One region of the Pseudoalteromonas sp. CO109Y genome, then DNA from elsewhere that is predicted to be linked to it. Evidence: predicted binding sites of a transcription regulator. Region 1 holds the regulator's gene; each other region holds the start of a gene.
The links. The regulator sigma-54, encoded in region 1, starts transcription at its own class of promoters, with help from an activator protein. The targets are predictions, from matches to a motif close to GTTGGCACGNNNNTNGNNT.
Positions count from the first base shown of each region.

Region 1 (6,821 bases):
TTTAGGCATGATCACCCGTGATGATGTGGTAATGTGTATTTCGAACTCAGGTGAGACCAGCGAAGTACTTAGTATTATCCCCGTTATTAAGCGTATTGGCGCAAAGATGATTTCACTCACTGGCAACCCAGACTCAACCATGGCAAAACTGTCTGATGTACATGTGTGCATTAAAGTAAGCCAAGAGGCATGCCCGTTAGGCCTTGCCCCAACTGCAAGTACCACAGCAACCTTGGTGATGGGTGATGCAATGGCGGTTGCGTTACTTGAAACCCGTGGTTTCACAGCCGATGATTTTGCGCTTTCGCACCCGGGTGGCAGCTTAGGTAAACGTTTATTGCTTACATTAGATGATGTGATGCACGCAGGCGACGCCACGCCAATCGTTAGCGAAACCCAAAGCATTAAAGACGCACTAATCGAAATGTCAGCCAAGGGCCTTGGTATGACCGCGGTGATTGGTGCAGATGAAAAGTTAGCCGGATTATTCACTGATGGTGACTTACGCCGTATTTTAGAGCAGCGCATCGATATCCATAATACGGCAATTAGCCAAGTAATGACCCGTTCATGTACAACTGCTCGCCCTGATATGCTTGCAGCTGAAGCTTTAAATATTATGGAACGTAAACGTATCAATGGTTTAATTGTGGTAGATCAAAGTAATACGCCAATTGGTGCCCTTAATATGCAAGACCTATTAAAAGCAGGAGTTCTTTAAGCAATGACATTCGCCGAGCTATACCAGCCTCTTAGCCCTGATGTGAGTCAGCGCGCACAAAAAGTAAAATTGCTAATCTGTGATATAGATGGCGTTTTTTCTGATGGCCGAATTTATATAGGTAATGATGGCGAAGAGCTTAAAGCATTTAATACTAAAGATGGCTTTGGTATTAAAGCGCTCATTAATAGTGGCTTTGAAGTGGCAGTGATTACTGGCCGCCATTCACAAATAGTTCAGCAGCGAATGACTAGCCTAACAGTTCAGCACATTTATCAGGGACAAGAAGATAAGCTGATTGCTTATCAAGAGTTAAAAGATAAACTGGGGCTGACCGATGAACAAATTGCCTATATTGGTGATGATGGTCCAGACTTACCAGTAATGGAAAAAGTAGGGTTTGCTGTTGCTGTAAACGACGCACACCCACTGATTAAAAAGCTGGCTCATTACACCACATTATTACCAGGTGGCTTTGGAGCTGTGCGTGAATTAACTGATTTACTCATGTTAGAAAACGGTAAGCCGTTAACTAGCGATGGAACCAGCGCATGAATATAGCCCGTATTTTACTGAGTATTGTTTTTGTTTGTTGCATGGTGTGGTTATGGTACCCGTACTTTAACCAATCAACAGACACAATAACTAGTGAAGACGAGATCATCGCAACACCTGATTACACCGCAGTGGCGTTAAAGCAAACAGCGTATGACGAGCAAGGCAAAATTAGTCATAAAGTGGCTGCTGCTAAAATGGAGTTGTATCAACAATTAGGGTTTACCTTTTTTGAGCAACCTATTTTTACTATTTATGGCGACCAGCAGGTTTGGCAAGTAAAAGCCAAAGAAGCCACATTGTACGAAAACGATCAGCTGATTTTTGAAGGGGATGTAGTTGCTAAAAACTTAACCCATAACGGCATGATCGAAGATATAAAAGCAGAAAACATTAATGTCGACATTGATAAAATGACCATGTTTTCTAAGCAACCTGTGACACTAACAGGACCGAATTTAAAGATTACCGGTAAAGGCTTAAAAGCCGATTTAAAAACCGAAATTGTTGAGTTAACTAACCATACACGAACCATATACTATGACCAATAAACTGAAGAAATTACTCCTGATCCCAAGCTTATTGATTGCCTTTTCGGGCGCAGCTGCCGAGCAAACTGGCGCTCAAATTAGCATTAGCTCAGATCGCCAAGTAGGTAAACTAAAAGATGGCGTTGGCATATTTGAAGGTAACGTAGAGATCGTGCATGGTAATCGTCGTATTACCGCTGAACGCCTTGAAGCACACGGCGGTGACACCGAAGGTACAGTAGAGTTGATTATTGCCACAGGTAAGCCTGCTTACTTCGAAGAAAAGCAAGCTGATGGCACCGTAATGAGCGCTAGCGCAGAAGAAGTACGTTATGATGTTGCAAAACGCTTCTTAACCTTAAATGGTGAAGCTGAAGTTACTCAAGCAGGTCAAAAAGTAACAGCAAAAAGCATTACCTATGATATGGCACAGCAGCTGATCAGTGCTGAAAAAGACGAAAATTCAACAGATCGTGTACACACTATTTTAGTGCCTGTTGAAAATAAAAAAGATAATAAAGGCCAACCATGAGCACATTAAAAGCAGAGCTTTTAGCTAAAAGCTACAAAGGCCGCCAAGTGGTTAAAAATGTCGGTCTTGAAGTTGAAGCTGGCAGTATTGTTGGCTTGCTTGGTCCAAATGGCGCAGGTAAAACAACGACCTTCTATATGATTGTAGGCCTAGTACCTAGCGACAAAGGTAAAATCAGTATTGATGATAACGATATCACCCTTTTACCAATGCATAGCCGTGCGCGTTTAGGTATTGGCTATCTGCCACAAGAATCGTCAATTTTTCGAAAGTTGACGGTTTACCAAAACTTGATGGCCATTTTAGAAACTCGTAAAGATCTAAATAAAACCACCCGCGAAGAAACACTCAATAGCTTACTTGATGAGTTTAGTATTCAACACATTCGTGACAGCCAAGGTATGGCGCTGTCAGGTGGTGAGCGACGCCGTGTAGAAATTGCTCGCGCATTAGCCGCTAATCCTAAATTTATCCTTTTAGATGAGCCTTTTGCTGGTGTTGATCCAATTTCAGTGTTAGATATAAAGAAAATTATTGAGCACCTAAAAAATCGTGGTATCGGTGTACTAATTACTGACCATAATGTTCGAGAAACCCTTGATGTTTGTGAAAAAGCCTACATTGTTTCTCATGGGGAGCTAATTGCATCAGGCACACCTGAGCACGTATTAGCAGACCAAACTGTACGCGATGTATATCTAGGCGAGCAATTCAGGCTGTAACCATTACGCCAGCGACTAGAGCATCTGCTAGACTTATAACAATGACAATAAATCGATAACTGTGTTTATACAGGTATCGATAACTTAAAAAGGATTGTTAGGGATACATGAGGCAATCATTACAGCTGCGCATGGGCCAGCAACTTACAATGACTCCACAACTGCAACAAGCTATTCGTTTGTTGCAGCTCAGTACATTGGATCTCCAGCAAGAAATTCAAGAAGCGCTTGATAGTAATCCTCTACTTGAAGTGGAAGAAGCGGATTACAACGAAGAAAGCACCGGCAAGAATGAGCAAAAAGCTGAATCTGACGATGTACAAGTCAGCGCGTCTGCCGAAGAAGCACCTAGCGAGTACGAGCAAGAAAGTAGTGATGCTCTCAATAAAGACACCGTAAGCGATGACTTAGCAATGGATGTTACCTGGGATGAGTACATGAGTGCCGCCCCTTCAACATCGTCAGGGCCAATGCCTGAAGATGAATCTATCTATCAGGGAGCATCAACCGAAACCCTTCACGAATACCTGATGTGGCAATTGCAACTCACGCCATTTAGCCCTACTGATGAAGCGATTGCTGTGGCAATTGTAGAAGCTATCGATGACTCAGGTATTTTAACGGTAAGCTGTGAAGATATCGTCGAAAGCTTTAATCAAAATAACGATGAAGAAGAAATCGAACTTGATGAAGTCGAAGCGGTCTTAAAAAGAATTCAGTTATTTGATCCTGTGGGTATTGGCGCGCGCAGTTTACAAGAATGCCTGTGCATTCAGCTACGCCAATTCGATGCCGATACGCCATATTTAGCTGAAACTAAAATGGTTTTATCTGAGCATATCGAATTATTAGCGAGTCGCGACTATCGAACTTTGATGAAAAAGACTAAGCTTAAAGAAAATGAGCTTAAAGAAGTGATGACGCTTATTCACAGCTTAAATCCTAAGCCTGCGGATAGCATAGTACGCGAAGAATCTGAGTACGTTATACCTGATGTATCAGTGAAAAAAGTGAAAGGCCGCTGGGTAGTCGAGTTAAACCCAGATTGTATGCCAAAGATTAGAGTGAACAGCCAATATGCGGCGATGTCTCGCTCTGTTAAATCAAGTAGCGACAGCCAATTTATTCGCTCTCACTTACAAGAAGCAAAGTGGTTTATTAAGAGCTTAGAAAGCCGTAACGATACGCTATTAAAAGTGACCAACTGTATCGTTCAACAACAACAAGCTTTCTTTGAGCATGGCCCTGAGGCAATGAAGCCGATGGTGCTAAATGATGTTGCTGAAATGGTCGAAATGCATGAATCGACGATTTCACGGGTAACAACGCAAAAATATATGCATACCCCACGGGGTATTTTTGAGTTGAAATATTTCTTCTCAAGCCATGTCAGCACCGAAAATGGTGGTGAGTGTTCTTCTACAGCAATACGCGCTTTAATCAAGAAGTTAGTCGCTGCAGAAAACTCAGCTAAACCATTGAGTGATAGCAAAATTGCAGATATATTGGCTGAGCAAGGAATTAAAGTAGCTAGACGTACAATTGCAAAATATCGTGAGTCTCTAGCAATACCTCCGTCTAATCAGCGTAAGAGTCTGATTTAGACGTTTTACATAGAAGGAAAAATGCTTATGCAACTAAATTTAACTGGTCGTCATGTAGAAATCACAGATTCATTAAGAGACTATGTAAACACCAAGTTTGCAAAACTAGAAAGGCATTTTGACCATATTAATAATGTTCATGTCATTCTAGATGTAGAAAAATTAAGCCAAAAAGCAGAAGCAACTTTACATGTAAACGGAGGCGAATTATTCGCTTCAACAGAACATCAAGATATGTACGCAGCCATTGACTCACTGATCGATAAACTTGATCGCCAAGTCATTAAACACAAAGAGAAATTAGCTCGACATTAAATTATGAAACTAAGTTCACTTACTAACCAGGACTGCAGCAAAGCTGCGGTCCTTTTTAATAGCAAAAAAAGAATTCTTGAATATATCAGCGAACTGGCCCACCAGCAGCTTCCTCATTTATCGCAACAAGATATCCTAGATGCTTTACTCAACCGAGAAAAACTAGGCAGCACCGGCATTGGCCGAGGTATTGCTATTCCACATGGCCGAATGAGCGGCGCAGATGAGCCTCATGCATTTGTGATAGTGAGTGAATCCCCTATTAATTTTGATGCAATTGATAATCGTCCAGTTGATATTTTTGTGGCACTCATCGTACCAGATGGTGACTGTCAGCTTCACCTAAAGACCTTATCAACAATTGCTGATAGACTTAAAGATAAAGAGTTTTGTAAACAGCTGCGTAGTGCTACTACCGATCAGCAACTGTTTCAGGTCATATCAGCAGAGGCATAAATGGAATTAATAATTATCAGCGGTCGCTCAGGCTCAGGTAAATCGGTCGCTTTACGAGTACTTGAAGACTTAGGCTATTATTGCGTTGATAATATTCCGGTTAATTTACTGCCTTCGCTCGTACGTAGTGTGTCTGATAACTACGATAAAATAGCGGTCAGTATCGACGTACGTAACTTACCGAAAGAGCAGCAAGAATTTAATGATATTCTTGAGTACCTGCCAGGTTTCGCAAACCCAACACTATTCTATTTAGACAGTGATGACCAAACTCTGATCAAGCGCTTTTCAGAAACACGCCGCTTGCATCCACTATCTATTGATTCTTTGCCGCTTGATCTGGCCATTAAACAAGAAAAAATCCTGCTTGATGTGTTGATCACTCGCGCTGACTTTATGATTGATACCACGGATCTGAGTGTTCATCAGTTAGCAGAATCAATTCGCGAAAAGATTTTAGGTAAAAAAGATAAAAAGCTAATTATTACCTTTATGTCGTTTGGCTTTAAGCATGGTATTCCAAAAGAAGCGGACTACGTTTTTGACGCACGCTTTTTACCTAACCCACACTGGGAACCTGATTTAAAGCCACTAACAGGCCTTGACCAACCAGTCAAAGATTACCTAGCTAGCCACAACATAGTGCAAAAATTTACGTGGCAAATACAAACCTTTGTGCAAACTTGGTTACCGCACTTAGAGCGCAATAACCGCAGTTACCTGACTATTGCTATTGGCTGTACCGGTGGCCAACATCGCTCTGTTTACTTAGCGCAAACAATTGGTGAGAGCTTTGCCAAAAGCCATGCTAATGTAAAAATTCGCCACCGCGAACAAGACATTTAATTAGGCACCAACAATGCACGCTGAAGATACCTTTTTAATTCAAAACAAACTTGGCTTACATGCTCGTGCTGCTACTGTTTTAGCGCAATTAGCATTGCAATTTGATGCCAAAATTACGCTTTATCAAGATGATAAAGAAGCTGAAGGCGACAGCGTGTTAGCATTAATGCTACTTGAAAGTAGTCAGGGTAAAGAAGTTCGCGTTGTATGCGAAGGTCCTGACGCTGATGCAGCATTAACGGCAATCGGCGAATTAATTGCACAACGCTTCCACGAGCAAGAATAGCATTTGCTAAGACTTCAAGGTTTACGGTAAACTTAATTCGGATATTTAAAATTCCCTTTAAATATCCTACTTTTATATCGCTCGCTTTTCTAAATTACAAAACTCTTAATAAATTTATCGCAGTGCGACGATATCTCTGCAAATACACTACAAAGCAACTATGCTGTATTTGCTTAGCCTATTTAAACTTTTTTCAGTTGTAAGGACGCCAATGCCAGAAGCCTTTGAACAAGATTACCCACTACAACAACTCA
Region 1 covers NZ_SGPD01000006.1:15,358-22,178, reverse strand. Annotated here, with positions in the region: gene EXT43_RS01055 (KpsF/GutQ family sugar-phosphate isomerase) at 1-721, shown strand, start outside; gene kdsC (3-deoxy-manno-octulosonate-8-phosphatase KdsC) at 725-1,276, shown strand; gene lptC (LPS export ABC transporter periplasmic protein LptC) at 1,273-1,827, shown strand; gene lptA (lipopolysaccharide transport periplasmic protein LptA) at 1,817-2,338, shown strand; gene lptB (LPS export ABC transporter ATP-binding protein) at 2,335-3,060, shown strand; gene EXT43_RS01030 (RNA polymerase factor sigma-54) at 3,168-4,664, shown strand; gene hpf (ribosome hibernation promoting factor) at 4,692-4,979, shown strand; gene ptsN (PTS IIA-like nitrogen regulatory protein PtsN) at 4,983-5,435, shown strand; gene rapZ (RNase adapter RapZ) at 5,436-6,281, shown strand; gene EXT43_RS01010 (HPr family phosphocarrier protein) at 6,295-6,567, shown strand; gene mgtE (magnesium transporter) at 6,779-6,821, shown strand, end outside.

Region 2 (6,821 bases), on a different contig from region 1:
TGTGAAAAGTTCTTTTGGTTAGCTACCACTTTGGCACCGGCACCAAGCATTAAACCCGATGGCATTTCAGTGTCTTGAGATGAACGACCACCTGGTTGATTGATGTTTTGATATAGTAAATCTTCAAATACGGCGCGGCTTTTTTTATAGCCTACCGTGCTGGCATTCGCGAGATTATTTGAGATCACCGAAATATCGGTTTGCTGGGCGTCAAGCCCGGTTTTACTGATCCATAATGCAGGATTCATAACTCTACCCTCTCAGTCATCTTAAACAATGCGTAACAGCTGATCTTGACGCTCGTCGAGCTCTTCGGCTGTTTTCATTAATTTAACTTGTAATTCAAATTGGCGTTGATTGCTGATCATGTCGACCATTTCATGCACTGGGTTTACGTTCGACATTTCAAGCGTACCCGACAGTACTTTTACGTTTGGTGAAATATCACAAAAACCACAAAGGTCATTGACCAACATGTCTTCTTTTGGTCGAAATAAACCGTCATTACCTTTTTCAAGCTGAGTGTTATCAGCCTCAATCACTTTTAAGCGATCAACCACTTCCAAAAAGTTTGCTGGCGCTCCTTGTGGGCGAACCTGAATAGCACCGTCTTCACTAAACTCAACTTTCTCGATAGGTAATGGCAAAATGATTGGACCACCTTCGCCAATTACTTGACGGCCATGGCTAGTGATCAACGCGCCATCTGGAGTAATGTTTAATGTGCCAGTTTTGGTGTACGCCTCATTGCCTGATGCATCTTGTACACTCAACCAACCACGGTCACTCATCGCGATATCAAGCTCGCGGCCAGTTTCAACAAAACCACCCGATTCCATATTAGATCCAGGGCGTTCTTGCATTGCAAACACCCTAGATGGCAGACCTTCACCGAAGGCTTGCATAGAGCGAGCTTGTGCAAAATCAGCTTTAAAGCCAGTGGTGTTAGCATTAGCAAGGTTGTTGGCCTTGAGTTCAAGACCTCGCAAACTTTGTTTAGCACCCGACATGGCAATGTAGACCATTTTGTCCATAACATTGACTCACTAAAAATACGATAACTAAGAAATGCAATAAAAGTGCCAAAGTAAAATTGACGCTAAAATAGAAGAGAAAAATGAATAATTAGAATGAAAAAAGGCTGCCAATAGAGGGAGCAGCCTTCGTGTCGGATTAAGCTTAGAGCCGTTAAAATTAACGGATCTGTAGGATGTTTTGCTGTAGTGTTGAGTTAACCTCAAGCGCACGTGAATTTGCTTGGAAGTTACGCTGCGCACTAATCAAGTCAACAAGTTCGTTAGTTAGGTTTACGTTTGATTGTTCAAGCGCAGATGAGTTAATTGAACCCAAGGTACCTGAACCTGGTTCGCCAGCAATAGGCTCACCTGACGTTAAACTCTTCTTCCAAGAAGTATCACCCACTTGTTGTAAACCCTGTGAGTTCGAAAAGCGTACCATGGCAACTTGACCTAAGAATGAAGTGTCACCATTACTGTATGAAGCAACAATTTTACCGTCAGAACCGATATCGATACCTGATAGACGACCTACAGTCGCACCATCTTGTTCCAGTGCTTTTACTTCAAAGTTACTAGCATATTGAGTAGGTACTTTATTCGCTGTTGCCGCTTCATCACGCCAGTTCATCGTTACATCATCAGGGAAACTAGCACCATTAGATAGTAAGTCAGATAAACCTGTCGCAGCGCCTGCGCCATTTGGTAAAGTTAATGGGTTAAATGATGCATCAGTATTAGCAACACCATCCGTGTTAAGTGGTAAACCACTTGAATCAAATTGGAATGTAGTTAGTGGTGTATAAGGCGTTGTTGTTTGCTCTACACCACTTGCATCAAATGGTTTTTCATCCAGTGTGGCGTATACTTGCCACTCATTGTCATTACCTGTCACAGCTGCATCAGTTTTAACGAAGAAGAACTGTAAAATATGTGGCTCACCTAATGAATCATACACAGTTGTTGATGTTGAACTATTATATGTAGCACTTGATTCAGGATCAAACGGTGTCACTGTTGGCGCAGAGGCACGTGAATCAAGGTTAAATGATGAATAAACATTCGTGGTTGCACGCGGTGAACCTGATGCATCAGGAATTTGTAACGCTGAAGATGTACTTAAGCTAACAGAAGTGGTATCACCGGTTGCTTCATCAACAGGGAAACCTTGTAAGTAGTTACCGCTTGCATCAACAATGAAGTTATCCTGGTTTAGTTTAAACGCACCTGCACGAGTATATGTGAAGTCTTGCGCGCCTAGGTCATTCGCCATTGCGAAATAACCTTCACCAGTGATCGCTAAGTCAAGAGAGTTATTTGTGAAAGATAACGAGCCTTGGTGGAATTGCTGTGCCACCATTGTCGTTCTTACACCGTCACCATTTTTTGTTTTACCAGAACTAAATACTGATGATGCGTATACATCAGCGAACTCTGCACGAGACTCTTTAAAGCCCGTAGTATTAACGTTAGCAATATTATTTGCTGTAACGTCTAAATCTTTTTGCGCGGCTGCTAAGCCTGTTAATGCTATATTGAAGCTCATAACTCACCTCTAACCTATCTCTTAGCCTAAGCTAACCCAAACCTTTTTTTACTTATGCGATTTCAGCTATATCAGTTAGCCTAACCGCACCCTCTTTTGTATTTACGATAATGCCGCTTGCGCCATTAATATTGACACTTTCAATATTCTTAAAGGTCGCCATTGGCATACTGCTGTAGTCTCCATTTACAAAGCCTTCAGCACTGATGTCATATTCACCTTCAGGTAGCACATTGCCATCATTGTCTTTACCATCCCATTCAAAACGAAGTGCACCCGCTGACTGAGAACCTAATTCAATGGTACGCACTAACTGGCCTGATGAATCCGTTATTCTTAGCGTTAAAGATTCAACAGCGGTTTCTGCAACCACCGACCCTTTAGCTAGATTTTCGCCATCAAAATCAATGGTGTCAGACTCAAGTAACGCTTGCTTACCAACGAGCGTTGAAGCCTGTAACGCAGAGTTAGATGTCATTGATGCAGTCAGTGATTCAAACTTCTCATTTAAGTTTGAAATACCCTCAGCCATAGTGAAATTCGTCATCTGCGCAATCATTTGATCGTTGTCAGCAGGCTTGCTTGGGTCTTGAAACGACAACTGTTGTGTTAAAAGTGAGAAGAAGTCTTCTTGCGTTAAAGTATCATCTTTCTCTTCTGTTTTATTTTGATTGTCTTGCCAACGTAAATTATCTAAATACGTTGATGACGCACTGCTGATGTCGTTACTCATAACTTATCCTCGGTTACCGCTGCCCAAGCAACAGTGTTTTACTTAACATTTGCTTAGCTGCATCAGCAACTTGCACATTTGTTTGGTAAGAGCGAGAGGCTGAAATCATATTTGCCATTTCTTCTACAACATTAACGTTAGGTTTGTAGATATAACCATTTTCATCCGCACTTGGGTGGTTCGGGTTATATTCAATTTGTAGAGGTTTATCACTCTCTACAATGCCTAACACTTTAACGCCAACAGAAGAGCCCTGAGGATTGCTTTGTGATGCTGACGCTTTAGTCAACTCTGCAGCAAAAACAGGGTGGCGCGCTCGATATGTCTGATCTTGGCTAGAACTAATCGTATTCGCATTCGAGATATTACTGGCAGTAGTATTTAAGCGAACATTTTGCGCGCTCATACCGGTTGCTGAAATATCAAAAACATTATACAAACTCATGATTAAGCTCCTTGACTACCGAGGGCTTTTTTAAGGCCTTTAATTTTACTACTCATAAATTGCAGGCTTGCCTGATACTCTAATGAGTTCTGTACATACAAGTTTCGTTCCACTTGTATATCGACTGAGTTACCATCACCTGTATCTGCTTGATTTGGCGTACGAAACATTTCTGCGCTGCCAACAAAACGACTGCCCCCGGCAATATGTTTAGCATCGGTTCTTACCATGCTATTGCCGCCTTGTTGGTTGCTTTTTGCCGCTTTTAATGCCGAGGCAAAATCGATATCTTTCGCTTTATAGCCCGGCGTATCAGCATTAGCGATATTTGTCGCTAATAACTCAGCGCGTTGTGAACGGATCAACATCGCATGAGGATGAACACCAAATGCTTTATCAAAACTGATAGCCATAACCATCTCCAAAAAATTGACTCTGTAGTGGTTAATGCAAAAGCTAAGCCAAAAATTCAGGAGCAATTTAATTTATATAAGAGACTGAAAAATAGGTAAATTTAGCAACCTAAGGGCTAGGTTGCTAAGGAGAGTTTACTTTTTCTGATAGATGATACCCGGGTTACAACGAACCATATCAAAGCTATCACTTAAGCCCGCCATTGATTCTGACGCACCTAAAAACAGGTAACCTTTCGGGTTTAAAGCTTGAGCAAATTGCGAAATGATTTTAGCTTTTACTTCTGGTGAAAAGTAAATCAACACATTACGGCAAAATATGATGTCAAACTTGCCCATTAGGGCATATGAATCGAGTAAGTTTAAATGTCTAAAGCTGACCATTTTACGTATAGGGTCAACTACCTGAGCCATTCCATTACCGCTGTCCTTGAAGAACTTTTGACGACGCTCCATCGACAAGCCACGAGCAAGGGCTAGTGAGTCATACTCAGCATTCTTGCACATATCAAGCATGGTATTAGAGATATCAGTGCCAATAATTTGCGCACCCATCTTTAATACGCCTGGATTTTTAGATTGGAACTCGGCAACAGACATGGCAATTGAGTACGGCTCTTGTCCTGATGAACTTGCCGCTGACCATATTTTTAGTGGCCTACGCACATCTTTAAGCTCAGGAAATAGTTTTGTTTTCAATAACTCAAACGGATATTGATCACGAAACCAAAGCGTTTCATTGGTTGTCATCGCATCAACGACAGCGGCACGAAGCTGCCTCTCATGAGGGCTTAGTGTTTTACTTACCAACTGTGATAAAGACTCAACATTAAAACGCGCCATAAGCGGCGCAAGGCGGCTTTTAACTAAATAAAGTTTATTATCGCCAAGCACAATGCCACATTGTTGCTCTAAAAAAGAGCGGAATTGATCGTATTCGCTTTGTTGTAAATGCTTATTTTCCAAAGTAATACCACCTATAAATAATTAATCACAATGAACCCACTTCTTCACAGCTGTCGCTAATTCATCTGGGTTAAATTTTGCAATAAAATCATCAGCACCCACTTTTTCGATCATTGCTTGGTTAAACACCCCACTTAAAGAGGTATGCAAGATCACATGCAAAGGTGATAATTTTGGATCAGCCTTAATTTCAGCGGTTAAGGTATAACCGTCCATTTCTGGCATTTCTACATCAGATATTAATAGACCAACACGTTCAGTAATATCATTTTGACAATCGAGCTGAGCAATCTCTCTTAAACGTAAAAGCGCTTCTTTTCCGTTTTTAGCTAGTTCAGTTTGTACACCTAGAGGTTCAAGCGCACGCTTAACTTGGTTTCGAGCTACTGCAGAGTCATCAGCAATAAAGACAATACGCTCACCTAAGTCACGCTGAATCTCACCTTCACCAACTACTTCAGCACTCACTTCAGTGTTAACTGGGCAAATTTCGTTTAATATCTTTTCTACATCGAGAATTTCAACTAATTCGTTTTCAATCTCAGTGACCGCAGTTAGGTAAGAATAACGTCCGGCTCCCGAAGGCGGCGGCATTATTTTTTCCCAGTTCATATTCACGATTCGTTCAACGCCACCAACTAAAAACCCTTGCACTGAACGGTTGTACTCAGCAATGATGATAAAACTGTCTTTGATATTTTCAATTGCAGGGCCACCTACAGCCATCGATAAATCAATAACAGAGATAGTTTGACCACGGATATGCGCAACACCGCGAATGTACGCATTTGATTTGGGCATGTTAGTAAGTGGTGGACATTGCAGAACCTCTCTTACTTTAAACACGTTTATACCAAAGCGTTGTCGCCCTCTGAGTTTGAATAATAGTAATTCAAGGCGGTTTTGCCCAACCAACTGAGTACGCTGGTTAACTGAGTCTAAAATGCCTGCCATTTCAATCTCCTAAAGATAAACAATCAGAGCTGGAACAATAATTGCCTTCTTTGTGTTAAAGCTACATAAGGTTACAAAGCGTCTGTTTTTTGACGCAAAATATTTATACCTTGTTTTCAACCATAAGCATAGTCGAAACAATATGAGTTTGTTAAAAAAAAGCCGAAGATACAGTGTTTTTTATTTTCTTACTAGCCTGTTGTTTACAACACAACTACAGGCAGAAGTTTATAATACCGAGCAACTTCAACAAATCGCCATCGATTTTGTTAGCGAGCAGCTCCCTGATCTGGACACCACACCTCAAATTAGTGCTTTACCATTAGATAGTCGCATTCCTGAGAGGTTATGTGAGTCACCAATTAACAAAGAGTTACCAACTGAGCCTCCTTTTAATCGGCAGGTAACTGTACAACTTAAGTGCCAAGATTTAAATAGTTGGACTCAATACGTTCACGTGCGCATTATTGAGCTCGAACCTGTGGTTGTTGTTACCACTAATTTAGCCCGTGGAGAGGTCATTCGCCCTGAACATTTACGCCTCGAAATGAAACCTAAACAATTTGTTAGAACACAATATGTTCAAGATGAGGCTATACTTATTGGCAGTCGCAGTAAGCGCAATTTACGTGACGGCACACCTATTGTTATGAGCCAGGTTTGTATGGTTTGTAAAGGCGATAATGTAACTATCTATGCTTCATTACGCGGCTTAAGAATTAAAACCACCGGAATTGCTCTAGAAGAT
Region 2 covers NZ_SGPD01000017.1:101,805-108,625, reverse strand. Annotated here, with positions in the region: gene flgG (flagellar basal-body rod protein FlgG) at 1-248, opposite strand, end outside; gene EXT43_RS06675 (flagellar basal body rod protein FlgF) at 270-1,034, opposite strand; gene flgE (flagellar hook protein FlgE) at 1,195-2,562, opposite strand; gene EXT43_RS06665 (flagellar hook assembly protein FlgD) at 2,615-3,295, opposite strand; gene flgC (flagellar basal body rod protein FlgC) at 3,309-3,740, opposite strand; gene flgB (flagellar basal body rod protein FlgB) at 3,743-4,153, opposite strand; gene EXT43_RS06650 (protein-glutamate O-methyltransferase CheR) at 4,289-5,119, opposite strand; gene EXT43_RS06645 (chemotaxis protein) at 5,141-6,073, opposite strand; gene flgA (flagellar basal body P-ring formation chaperone FlgA) at 6,216-6,821, shown strand, end outside.
Region 2: flgB (flagellar basal body rod protein FlgB) is a predicted target of sigma-54. The motif match lies at 4,188-4,206, and genes of this name have one in related genera.

Region 3 (6,821 bases), on a different contig from region 1:
GAATCTTTTAATTTTTTGGAACATGGGAGCAATAGAATGCTAATACTAACTCGTAGAGTAGGTGAAACCCTTATGATCGGTGACGAAGTAACAGTTACTGTTCTTGGTGTTAAAGGAAATCAAGTTCGCATTGGTGTAAATGCACCTAAAGATGTATCAGTACATCGTGAAGAAATCTACATGCGAATCCAAGCAGAGAAATCTAACCCAAATCCGGGCAACGTTTAATCAGCGACAGATATTTTTAAGAGCCACTCACTGAGTGGCTCTTTTATTTAGTTCAGCTGTTATTTCATCATTTAGCGCTTGTTTAGAAATATATTGCATACCGCGCTGAGCCTTTAAAATATAACCTCGCTCAGTTTCAATGATCTCACTAATTTGTTGCCAGCTTAATTGGTAGCTTTTATGCGGGTTTTCGGCTTTAACGCCTTCATCATCAAATACGACAGTGACTTCGCTACCTGATGCACGACTCATCATTTGTCTTGCGACCCACCATGGGCGCTTGTAATAAAACGATAAGCACTCAACCACGGCAAGCATAATCATAAAGCTGCCTAAATAATGATTATCTAATTGATAAAAAGCCAACAAGCCTAAGGTTATTAATAATACCAACAACGGGTATTTGGGTTTGGCTTGAGATGAATAAGGTAAAGACTCATCAAAGCATTCGTAATAATACGGTTTATCTAATTTGTAAGTTGTACTTAATGTCATTCGTAGGCTCACTTAATTTGCTGGCGGCAGTTTAACATTGATAGAAAAAATCTTCTGTAGTTGGTTTTCATTTAGTTGTCATTGTGAGAGCTTAAGATATGCGTATTTTAAAGGTGTAAGTTGTATGTTTGTTAGTTCAATGTCATTAGCACTTGCAATGACCACAAATACTTTTTTAGTTATGGGCGATATGCCATACACCCCGATTGATGAAATCAATCTCGGCAAAGATGGAAAAATTGCCAAGGCAATCGCAGCAACACCTCATGGCTTTTTAATGCATCTTGGTGATATGAAATCAGGAGCGTTTGCTTGCACGAATAAGCTTTTGCAAACTAATAAAGCGTTATTGACGTCGTTGACCCCGCAGCCTTTTATTTACACCCCAGGTGATAATGAATGGACCGATTGCGACCGAGAAAAACTATCGGTGCGTTTTGATGAGCTTGAACGGCTAAGCTTTGTTAAAGGCTTGATGTTTGACGATGCTTATACAAAAAAAACACAACAACTTCAGGGTTATGCAACCCAAGCTGAAATGCTAGAAAATGCTCGCTGGCAGTTTGATGGCATTGAGTTTCGCACTTTGCATATACCGGGCACTTTTAATGGTCGCTCACAAATTTTAAAAAGTGATAAAAACGCGGCACTAGATGCCGCCGACAAACGTGATAAGTACAACTTAACTTGGTTGAAACAAGCACTTGTTCAGCAAGATGCTAAGGCCTATGTATTTGGTTTTCAGGCTGATATTTACCACCCGACCAGTAAACCCGCTTGCAGCGAGTCACAACGTTCTAATTGTGATGCATTTAGAGTGTACCGTGATGCTATCAGCGACTTCGCAAAGCACACCAATAAGCCTGTACTTGTAATGCATGGCGATACCGGCCCATATTGCCAGCAGCAGTTAGCGAGCAACTTAACGCGTTTAAATGTCCCCGGTGATTTTGCCGTTAGCGATGTAGCTAAGGTGAGTTTTATTGACGGCCAGTGGCATATAGCGAGTGTAACGACAAACGAGCCCCTCACAACGGGTTGTAAATGAAAGCTTAAAGTTAGCGAGTTTCTAGATAAAGAAGCTATCAGCTTTCAGCCGTCAGCTATCAGATTAAAACAAAAGAGCTCGTAGGTTGGGTAGAGCGGAGCGAAACCCAACAAGTTAGCGAGTTTCTAGGGGAAAGAGTAAAGTTATCGAGTTTGAGGCTCACGTAGGCGTGAAATTTATTTTGCGCGATGTTTCTTAAATCTACGTGTAAGTCGTAGGTCGGGCTTTAGCCCGTCAATGTTAGCGGTTATGTGTCGCCATAAATGACGACCTACATGATGTAGGGTAGAGCGGAGCGACACCCAACAAATTAATGAGTTTCTAGGGGGAAAAAGTAAAGTTGCGAGCCTAAGGTAGCTGCGGGTTTATCCCTCGTAGGCGTGAAATTTATTTCGCGCGGTTCTCTGAATTAATGCGGCTGTAGGTCGGGCTTTAGCCCGTCAATGTTAGCGGTTATGTGTCGCCATAAATGGCGACCTACATGATGTAGGGTAGAGCGGAGCGACACCCAACAAGTTAGCGGGTTTCTAGGGGAAAGAGTAAAGTTAGCAAGCTGCTTGACACAAGCTGCAGGCAGCCTAGAGTCGCTAACTCGCTAACTCGCTAACTCGCTAACTCGCTAACTTACATACACAAAAAAGCGGCACTTGGCCGCTTTTCTTAAGTAAGGTGTGTTATTAGCAGTTAGTTTCTTCTGCGTTAACACCTTCTTTTACTTCTTCACATGCATCTTCAACTGCATTTTGTGTATCAGTAATTGCTTCATCAATACGCTCACCTGCGTCTTCAGCAGAGTTGTCTTCACAACCCATGATGAATAAACCTGAAAATAGGGCGATAGTAGCGGCTTTTAAAGTTGAATTTTTCATAATGAAATTCCTTGTAAATTTAAAATAAAGTAAGTGGTTATCTGCTTTTAACTACTTAGGGACACTGCCTCTAAGTGCTCCTGATACCAGCGAAATAACTAGTAATACTAAAAATATAAAAAAGATAATCTTAGCGATGCCTGCAGCGGCTCCTGCGATACCGCCAAAACCTAACACTGCTGCGATTAACGCGATAACTAAAAAAGTAATTGTCCAGCGTAACATAGTGGTCTCCTTGGCTATTTAAATTTTCTTAAGTTCGATGTAACTGAAGCGAGTTCTGTGCCAGAAGTTTTATTTTATATATTTCAATGGGTTGTGTGTTTTTGTCGTTCTTTATAGGGTTCATCATTTGGTAACTTTTACGAGTAAGCATGTAACTTATTCATAGTGATATTTTTTCATATTGAGATGAATGAGGAAAAAGAGAATTGCTGTGGTTATTGGTAAGACCAATTTAACTTTATTTTAAGTGGATAGCTCTAACGCCTTGTTGTGCGTGGTTTTTAGGCTTTTTACTACGGTTGGTTAATAGCTGAACATATAACGTCTGGCTATATTGACTATTTATATCATCTATAACGGGGCTTTAAATGCGCTAATAGTAGGGTGTTAATTATATGTGCGTCATGTTATTTTAAATTTAATTGGTTTTACCAATTTACAATGGTGCTATACAAATGAATTTTGTTTGTTATTATTGGTGCATAATTATTTAACAAAAATAACTTTTTATTTTAAGTAAGCGAGGGGAGTCGTATGGATATAGGTGGATTACTCACCACTGCGGCCAGTTTGATGGTGACAGGCATGGTAGGCGTGTTTGTTTTTCTGACTATTTTGATTTCAGCAGTCACTTTAATGTCAAAGGTAGTGGGTCGATTTGATGATCCTGCAACTGTAGAACCTACGCGTACAGCAAAAATTCAACCTCAACAGGGTGTGCCACAGGCACATATTGCAGCAATCAGCGCTGCAATTGCTCAATTTCGAAATAAACAAAAATAACGGGGCAGCTTAAACATGGCTAAATTAAAATTAACCGAATTAGTATTGCGTGACGCACACCAGTCTCTTTTGGCAACGCGTATGCGCTTAGACGACATGCTACCCATGGCAGAAAAACTCGATAATGCGGGTTATTGGTCAATTGAATCATGGGGTGGTGCGACGTTTGACTCGTGTATCCGTTATTTAGGTGAAGATCCTTGGCAACGTATTCGCGAGCTAAAAGCGGCAATGCCAAACACTAAGCAACAAATGCTACTTCGTGGACAAAATCTTCTAGGTTACCGTCATTATGCTGATGATGTAGTCGAAAAGTTTGTTGAGCGTGCCCACAAAAACGGTGTTGATGTATTCCGTATTTTTGATGCGATGAACGATGTACGTAACCTTGAAACTGCCATTAAAGCCGCAGTTAAAGTAGGTGCTCATGCCCAAGGTACTATTTCGTACACAGTAAGCCCAGTCCATACGCTTGATATGTGGCTTGAGCTGGCAAAACAACTAGAAGATCTTGGCTGTCATTCAATTTGTATTAAAGATATGGCGGGTTTATTAAAGCCATATGATTGCGAGCAGTTGATCAAAGGCTTAAAAGAAACTGTATCTATTCCTATCGCAATGCAATGCCACGCGACGACAGGTTTAAGTACTGCAACTTACCAAAAAGCAATCGATGCGGGTATCGATATGCTTGATACGGCTATTTCGTCAATGAGTATGACCTACGGTCATAGTGCCACAGAAACTATTGTTTCAATTGTAGAAGGCACTGAGCGTGACACCGGCCTTAATTTAAATGAGTTAGAAGAAATTGCCGCTTATTTCCGTGATGTACGTAAGAAATACGCTGCATTTGAAGGCAGCCTTAAAGGTGTTGATGGTCGTATCTTATTAGCCCAAGTACCTGGCGGTATGTTAACTAACATGGAAAATCAGCTTAAAGAGCAAGGTGCTGCTGATAAGCTTGATCAAGTATTACTTGAGATCCCGCGTGTACGTGAAGACTTAGGTTACATTCCTTTAGTTACACCAACGTCGCAAATTGTAGGTACTCAAGCGGTACTCAATGTACTGACTGGCGAGCGTTATAAAACCATCACTAAAGAAACTGCGGGTGTACTTAAAGGTGAGTATGGTGCAACACCGGCGCCAATGAATAAAGAGCTACAAGAGCGTGTACTAGAGGGCGCTGAAGCAATTACGTGCCGTCCTGCTGATAAGCTTGAACCTGAACTTGAGAAGCTTGAAGCAGAGTTATTAAGTGAAGCTAAAGAGCAAGGTTTAGAGCTTGCTGATGACGTGATTGATGATGTGCTTACTTACGCATTATTCCCTCAAATCGGCCTTAAGTTTATTAAAAACCGTAACAACCCTGATGCGTTTGAAGCAATTCCAACGGGTGAAGTCGCTAAGTCAGAAACTAAGCCAGCCTCTACAAGCCCTGCAAAAGCAGAGCAATACAGCGTTAAAGTTGATGGCAAAGTTTACGATGTAGTTGTAGCGCAAGGTGGTGAGCTCAAAGAGGTAACCCTAAAAGACAGTGAGTTAATTCCTCAGTCAGCTTCAGCGTCTGTTAGCGAAACCTTAAACGCGCCGTTAGCAGGCAATATTTTCAAAGTGAAGGTAAAAGCTGGCCAAACAGTAAACGAAGGTGATGTGGTTATCATTATGGAAGCGATGAAAATGGAAACAGAAGTTCGCGCTGCACACTCAGGCACAATAGCTGAAGTATTAGTAGCAGAAGGCGACTCTGTTGCCACTGGCGATGCGCTAATCGCACTGGCATAGGAGACAGAGGATGGATGGTGTTTTAAACCTCTGGCATGCCACGGGTATTGCTAACTTTACTTTTCCGGCATTGATCATGATTGCGGTTGGTTGCTTGTTACTCTATTTAGCAATCTCCCGTAACTTTGAGCCACTGTTGTTATTACCTATCGGCTTTGGGGCTATTTTAACTAATATCCCAGTTGCTGGGTTATCTGAGCCGGGTGGTCTTTTATATTACGTGTACCATATCGGGATTGACTCTGGGGTATTCCCACTTTTGATCTTTATGGGCGTTGGGGCGCTTACAGACTTTAGTGCCCTGATAGCAAATCCGCGTATGTTGCTGTTGGGCGCGGCTGCGCAGTTTGGTATTTTTGCTACTTTATTTGGTGCAATTCTACTTAACTTTATTCCTGGCTTTGAATTTTCGCTACAGGATGCATCGGCCATCGCCATTATTGGTGGGGCAGATGGTCCAACAGCTATTTTCTTAGCATCTAAGTTGGCACCTGATTTACTTGGTGCAATCGCAGTAGCGGCTTATTCATACATGGCACTTGTGCCAATTATTCAGCCGCCAATTATGCGCGCACTAACAACGCAAGAAGAGCGCGAAATTCAAATGCCGCAACTTCGTACAGTATCGAAAAAAGAGAAAATTGTTTTTCCATTAATGGTGCTTAGTTTAACTATCTTGTTTTTACCTGCGGCAACACCGCTGGTAGGTATGTTCTGCTTAGGTAACTTGATGCGTGAATCGGGCGTGGTTGATCGTTTAAGCAATAGTGCACAAAACGAAATCATCAACATTACCACCATTTTCTTAGGCTTAGCGGTAGGCTCAAAGCTTGCAGCCGATAAGTTCTTAACCGTAGAAACAATCGGTATTTTGGTGTTAGGTGCTTTAGCCTTTGCAATCGGTACAGCTTCAGGGGTGTTTATGGCAAAAGGTCTTAATAAGATCTCTAAATCGCCAATCAACCCATTAGTAGGCGCAGCCGGTGTGTCAGCGGTACCAATGGCAGCACGTGTGGTTAATAAGGTAGGCCTTGAGAGCAACCCGCATAACTTCTTGTTAATGCATGCCATGGGACCAAACGTAGCAGGGGTATTAGGAAGTGCCGTTGCAGCAGGTATTTTGTTAGCGATTGTTGGCTAACAACACGATTAAGTCGATTTACTTCCAACCGACTGGCGCAGTAATTTTACTGCGCTTTTTTTTGCCTATAGACTAGGGTCACCCTAAAGAAATTGTAGTTAAATGATAGTTGTGTAAGGAAGCCACCATGAATATCTTTATTATCTTACTATGCCTTTTTGTTGCTTTGGTTATTCTAATACCGCTACTTGAAAAGTATCAGTCTAAAATGGGGCTTGATGGCGCGACAAAGTATGCAAAGTAC
Region 3 covers NZ_SGPD01000016.1:41,931-48,751, forward strand. Annotated here, with positions in the region: gene csrA (carbon storage regulator CsrA) at 37-228, shown strand; gene EXT43_RS06035 (YcxB family protein) at 256-723, opposite strand; gene EXT43_RS06040 (hypothetical protein) at 848-1,771, shown strand; gene EXT43_RS06045 (hypothetical protein) at 2,449-2,640, opposite strand; gene EXT43_RS06050 (DUF1328 family protein) at 2,692-2,865, opposite strand; gene EXT43_RS06055 (OadG family transporter subunit) at 3,400-3,648, shown strand; gene oadA (sodium-extruding oxaloacetate decarboxylase subunit alpha) at 3,664-5,436, shown strand; gene EXT43_RS06065 (sodium ion-translocating decarboxylase subunit beta) at 5,447-6,577, shown strand; gene EXT43_RS20665 (hypothetical protein) at 6,705-6,821, shown strand, end outside.
Region 3: EXT43_RS06050 (DUF1328 family protein) is a predicted target of sigma-54. The motif match lies at 2,912-2,930, and genes of this name have one in related genera.